2 regions of the Brevundimonas sp. AC546 genome follow, and region 2 is predicted to be linked to the other one. Evidence: predicted binding sites of a transcription regulator. Region 2 holds the regulator's gene; the other holds the start of a gene.
The links. Region 2 encodes HrcA, which represses chaperone genes, less so after heat shock. Its sites were predicted from a motif close to GTTAGCANTCNNNNNNNNNGANTGCTAAC; they were not measured.
Positions count from the first base shown of each region.

Region 1: the regulator HrcA is predicted to act here: its motif matches at 1,733-1,761, upstream of groES (co-chaperone GroES).

Region 1 is NZ_OZ409849.1:2,341,658-2,344,862, reverse strand. Features, by position in the region: gene groL (chaperonin GroEL) at 1-1,317, opposite strand, end outside; gene groES (co-chaperone GroES) at 1,371-1,658, opposite strand; gene ACZZZD_RS11500 (hypothetical protein) at 1,974-2,402, shown strand; gene pgi (glucose-6-phosphate isomerase) at 2,461-3,205, opposite strand, start outside.
Region 2 is NZ_OZ409849.1:2,018,756-2,021,960, forward strand. Features, by position in the region: gene ACZZZD_RS10005 (hypothetical protein) at 1-18, opposite strand, end outside; gene rph (ribonuclease PH) at 83-808, opposite strand; gene hrcA (heat-inducible transcriptional repressor HrcA) at 876-1,970, shown strand; gene grpE (nucleotide exchange factor GrpE) at 1,967-2,608, shown strand; gene ACZZZD_RS10025 (S8 family peptidase) at 2,633-3,205, opposite strand, start outside.

The DNA of each region.
Region 1 (3,205 bases), 320 kb from region 2:
GCCGGCGTTCTGGTCGGCGTTGTCGCCCTTGACGTCGGCCAGGATTTTGGAGGCCTTCAGCAGGGCGATGCCGCCGCCGGGAACGATGCCTTCGTCAGCCGCGGCGCGCGTGGCGTTGAGGGCGTCGTCGACGCGGTCCTTCTTTTCCTTCACTTCGACTTCGGTCGAACCGCCGACGCGGAGAACCGCGACGCCGCCGGCCAGCTTGGCCAGACGTTCCTGCAGCTTTTCCTTGTCGTAGTCGGAGGTGGTGTCTTCGATCTGGCGCTTAATCTGGGCCACGCGGGCTTCGATCGCGTCCTTCTCGCCGACGCCTTCGACGATGGTGGTGTCGTCCTTGGTGATCGAGACTTTCTTGGCCTTGCCGAGCATGTCGATGGTGACGCTCTCAAGCTTGATGCCCAGGTCTTCCGAGATGACTTGGCCGCCCGTCAGGATGGCGAGGTCTTCCAGCATGGCCTTGCGGCGATCGCCGAAGCCCGGCGCCTTGACGGCGGCGACGCGCAGGCCGCCACGCAGCTTGTTGACGACCAGGGTCGCCAGGGCTTCGCCTTCGATGTCCTCGGCGATGATCAGCAGCGGACGGCCCGACTGCACCACGGCTTCCAGGATCGGCAGCATGGCTTGCAGCGAGGTCAGCTTCTTCTCGAACAGCAGGATGAGCGGCTCTTCGAGTTGAACCTCCATCTTGTCGGCGTTGGTGATGAAGTAAGGGCTCAGGTAGCCGCGGTCGAACTGCATGCCTTCGACGACGTCGACGGTGGTGTCGGCGGTCTTGGCTTCTTCGACGGTGATGACGCCTTCGTTGCCGACCTTGGCCATGGCCTGGGCGATCAGCTCACCGATTTCGCTGTCGCCGTTGGCCGAGATGGTGCCGACCTGGGCGATTTCCGAGTTGTTCGAGACCGGCTTGGACTTGTCCTTGATCTCTTGCAGGACCAGCGTGACGGCCTTGTCGATGCCGCGCTTCAAATCCATCGGGTTCATGCCGGCGGCGACGGCCTTGAGGCCCTCTTGCACGATGGCTTGAGCCAGGACGGTCGCGGTGGTGGTGCCGTCACCCGCCTTGTCGTTCGTCTTCGAAGCGACTTCGCGGATCATCTGGGCGCCCATGTTCTCGAAGGCGTCTTCCAGCTCGATCTCTTTGGCGACCGAAACGCCGTCCTTGGTCGAGCGCGGAGCGCCGAAGGACTTCTGGATCACGACGTTGCGGCCCTTGGGACCCAGGGTCACCTTGACGGCATTGGCGAGAACGTTGACGCCGCGCAGCATCTTGTCGCGCGCGTCGGTGTTGAAGTGTACGATTTTAGCGGCCATGCGGGCAGCTCCTATCTATTGATTACGTTGAAGAAGGTCGTCGACGCGGGTGCTTACGAGAGCACGCCCAGAACGTCGGATTCCTTCATGATGATCAGGTCGTCGCCGTCGATCTTCACTTCCGTGCCCGACCACTTGCCGAACAGGATGCGGTCGCCGGCCTTCAGTTCCAGAGCGTTCACCTTGCCGGACTCGTCACGGACGCCGGGGCCGACGGAGACGACTTCGCCTTCCTGCGGCTTTTCCTTGGCGGTGTCGGGAATGATGATCCCACCCTTGGTTTTGGATTCTTCTTCAACGCGCTTGACCAGCACGCGGTCGCCGAGCGGACGGAACGCCATCGGACTTCTCCCTTGGTAAAACCCCCGGATCGGGGCGTTCTGAAATCGTGAGCGGGCCTTCACGCGATCGCCGTTTTGGCAGTCGACCGGCGAGAGTGCCAACGCGAGCGGGAGTTAGGCAGACGGGGGGGCATCGTCAAGCGGCGACACCGTTAATCGCCTGCGAAACTTCCGCGACAACGCGACGCGCGCATGAACCGAAAATGAATGCAGACCTCTGGGGTCGTTCAAGCGCGGGCCGATAGAACCGTTTCAACGCTCGAGGCATTCTCCTGTCGGAACGCAGATCGAGCAACGAGATAAAGGAGACGGAACATGTCCAAGCTGCTGAAGATCACCGCCGTCGTCGCCGCCCCGGTCATGGCCCTGAGCCTGATGGCCGCCCCGGCCTCGGCCCAGTCGCGTGATCGCGACGACGCCGGCCGCAACGCCCTGATCGGCGCCGCCGTCGGCGGGCTGGCCGGCGCCATCTACGGCAACGGCGACGGTCGCTACATCGCCGGCGGCGCCCTAGGCGGCGCAGCGATCGGCGCGGTGGCCTCCTCTTCGAACCGCGGTTCGGGCTGCGAATATTATCGCGGCGGCCAGTGCTACCGCAACCAGGGCCACTGGGAACGCGAGCACGGCATCAACAGCCGGGACTCGCGCTACGAGCAGCGCCGCGACTACCGCGATTATCGCCGCGAGCAACGTTATGATCGTCGCGACGATCGCCGCGATTACCGTCACGACCGCCGCTGGTAATCGCGTGGCGATCTGAGAAAAACGAAGGGCTCGGCCGCAAGGCCGGGCCCTTTCTTTGTCAGCCCATCAGGCGCGTCATCAGCGCAGCCGTCGACGGATCGAGGTCCGCCGACGGCCCGCCGGCGTCCACGTCCTTCAGGATCGCCTTGGCCAGCACCTTGCCCAGCTCGACGCCCCATTGGTCGAAGCTGTTGATGTCCCAGATCACGCCCTCGACGAAGGTCTTGTGCTCATACAGCGCCAACAGGGCGCCCAGGGCGTGGGGCGTCAGGCGCTCCATGACGATGGCCGTCGAGGGGCGGTTGCCTGTGAAGGTGCGGTGGGGCGCCAGACGGGTCGCCTCTTCCTCCGACAGACCCTGGGCCAGACCCTCGGCCTTGGCCGCCTCGGTCGTCTTGCCCAGCATCAGGGCCTGGCCTTGCGCCAGGGCATTCGACCACAGCGGCGATTCCGGCGCATCGGCATGCGTCCCCCCAGTCAAGGTATGGGCCACGATCACGAACTCGGCCGGCACCGTCTGCGGTCCCTGATGGATCTGCTGGAAGAAGGCGTGCTGGCCGTTGGTGCCCGGTTCGCCGAACACGACGGGGCAGGTCTGGCGCGTCACAGGCGTGCCGTCGCGATGCACCCGCTTGCCGTTCGACTCCATCTCCAGCTGCTGCAGGAAGGACGGCAGACGGCGCAGGGCGTGGGCATAGGGCGCCACCGTCCGCGCCGGCCGGTTCAACCCATCGACGTTGAACACCTGGGCCAGGGCCAGCAGGATCGGCGCGTTCTGCTCCAGCGGGGCCGACACGAAATGG
Region 2 (3,205 bases):
CCATTGGGATCGACGCATCGACTTGTCTCCGATCAGGACCAACCCGGCGAGGATGCCCGCCGGCGACCCGAGGCGAAACCCCCTATCGCTTCACCGCCGCCAGCGCCGCCTTCTGCAGGGCGAACAGTTCGGTGCAGCCGACCTCGGCCAGCGAAAACAGCCGGTCGAACTCGGCGCGCGAGAAGCCGCGTTTCTCGCCGGTAGCCTGGACCTCGACGATCTGGCCAGAGCCGGTCAGGACGAAATTCGAATCCGCTTCGGCTTCTGAGTCCTCTTCGTAATCCAGATCCAGCACCGGCACGCCGTTGCAGATGCCGCACGACACGGCCGCCACCTGGTCCAGGATCGGGTCAGCCTTCAGCACGCCCTCGTCGCGCAGATAGTTCAGGGCCGAGGCCATGGCGACCCAGGCGCCGGTGATCGAGGCCGTGCGCGTGCCGCCGTCGGCCTGGATCACGTCGCAGTCCAGCACGACCTGACGCTCGCCCAGGGCCTTCAGATCGACGACGGCGCGCAAGCTACGGCCGATCAGCCGCTGGATCTCCTGCGTCCGGCCCGACTGTTTGCCCGCCGCAGCCTCGCGGCGGCCGCGGGTGTGGGTGGCGCGGGGCAGCATGCCGTATTCGGCCGTGACCCAGCCCTGGCCCTTGCCGCGCATCCAGCCGGGAATGCTCTCCTCGACCGAAGCCGTCACCAGAACCTTGGTGTTGCCGAAGGTGATCAGGCACGAGCCCTCGGCATAGCGGTTGACGCCGGTCTCGATGGTCACGGGACGCAGTTGGTCGTCGGTGCGTTGCGAATGGCGCATTGAGAGCACTCCTTGGAAGTCTGGCCTTGGAAGCCGTGGCGGCGGTGCTTATCCTGAAACCGTGAGCCTGTATGCCCCCAAAACCCCGCCGTTCGATGGCGTCCAGTCCCTTGCAGGATTGGCGGGGCTGGACGCTCGCGCCCGCGACATCTTCCGCCGCATCGTCGAGAGCTATCTGGAGACAGGCGAGCCGGTCGGGTCGCGCACCCTGTCGCTGGGGGGCATCGCCCTGTCGCCGGCCTCGATCCGCAACACCATGCAGGACCTGACCTTGGCGGGTCTGCTGGCCGCGCCCCACACCTCGGCAGGGCGTATCCCCACCCACGCAGGCCTGCGGCTGTTCGTCGATGGCCTGCTGGAAGTTGGCGACCTGACGAAGGAGGAGCGGCGCGAGATCGACGGGCGGCTGGCCGGGCGGGGCCGGAACTTCGAATCCGCTCTGGACGAGGCGTCCAACCTCTTGTCCGGCCTGGCGGGCGGCGCAGGGGTGGTGTCCAGTCCGGTGCGCGATTCCGGCGTCAAACACGTCGAGTTCGTGGCTCTGGGCGGGGATCAGGCCCTGGCCGTCATCGTCGCCGACGACGGCACGGTCGAGAACCGGATCATGACCCTGTCGGCGGGGGTCACGCCCTCGACCCTGGTCGAGGCCTCCAACTTCCTCAACGCGCGCCTACGCGGCCGCCCCTTCGCCGACGCCAAGCGCGAGATGACCCACGAGCTGGAGATCGCTCGGCGCGAACTGGATCAGACCGCCGCCCGCCTGGTCGAGGACGGGTTCGCCGCCTGGTCGGGCGGACCCGACCGCGAGCGCGCCCTGATCGTGCGCGGCCGCGCCAACCTGCTTCAGGACACCGAAGGCCTGGCCGACCTGGAGCGGGTGCGCGTCCTGTTCGATGACCTGGAGCAGAAAGAACAGCTGATCGGCCTGTTGGACGGCGTCGATGCGGCCCAGGGCGTGCGCATTTTCATCGGCGCAGAAACACGGTTGTTTTCACTTTCGGGTTCCGCCGTGATCGCGGCGCCCTATATGAGCGGCCGACAACGGGTTCTGGGCGCCATCGGCGTCATAGGCCCCGCAAGACTGAACTACGCCCGTGTCATTCCGTTGGTGGACTATACCGCCCGAGTGCTGGGCCGGATGCTGGACGGGAACGACAAGTGAGCGACAAACCCCTTAATGACGACTTCGACGCCCTGGACGCGGCCGAGACCGACGCCGAACACGGCCTGGACGCCCATCCTTCTGAAACTCGGAGCGATGATCTGGCGCCGCTGGACGCCACCATCGCCGAACGCGACGAGTGGAAGGATCGCGCCCTGCGCGTCGCCGCCGAGATGGAGAATCTGAAGCGCCGTTCGGAGACGCAGCAGAACGACGCCCGCGCCTTCGCCATCCAGCGCTTCGCCAAGGACCTGCTGGGCGTGGCCGACAATCTGGAACGCGCCCTGATGGCCGCGCCCAAGGACGCCGAGGGCGCCACCGCCGGCCTGGTGACCGGCTTGGAACTGACCCAGAAGGCCCTGCTTCAGGCCTTCGATAGCAACGGCCTGAAGCGCGTCGCGCCGGAAGCCGGCGAGGCCTTCAATCCGCACCTGCACCAGGCGATGATGGAACAGCCGTCAGACACCGTGCCCGGCGGATCGGTGCTCCAGACCATGCAGTCCGGCTTCGAACTGTTCGGCCGCACCGTTCGGCCCGCCATGGTCGTGGTCGCGGCCAAGGGCTCTGGCGCGCAAGGCTCCAACCCCTATGGGGCCGCACAGGCGCCCGAAGGTCAGGCCTTCGACGGCAAGGCCTGATCCCGGTTCAGGAGGCGGCGTCGGTCAGAACTGACGCCGCCATGCTCCGATCAGGGCGAACTCCGGGGGCGCATCCGCCACATGGCGTGGCTCACGGCTGGCGACGGCCTGCAACGTCATGCTGGAGCCGTCCCACAACCGACGCTCACCACCCAGGATGAAATCGATCTGACGACCGCTGGGCGTCGCCGAGAAGCTTCGGCGCGAATAGGTCAGAGGATCGAAATATTCGACCGGCACATCGGCCAGCAGCGCCGAGAAGGTTCCGCTCTCGATCCGCAGCGGCTGCGACAGGGTGAAGCTGATCCGATCGCAGATCATCGAACAGCCGGTCAGCAGGCCCAGCCGCCAGTTCGAACTGATCGCCGCCTGATCCATCGACAAGAACCGCCCCTCGATCCGGGTCGATCCCATGCCCCCCTCGCCGATCAGGCGCAGACCGGGCGTCAGCGTCCAGTCCCCGCCAAGCGCATAGAAGGCGGTCCGTGACGGCAGGGCGAAATCCGACCCGCCGGGCAGGAAGGCGCCCAAGGGCCCAAGCCGTTCGTCCAGGGCGCCGACGCTGAACGATAGGCCGCCCTCGGCGCCCCGCCATCC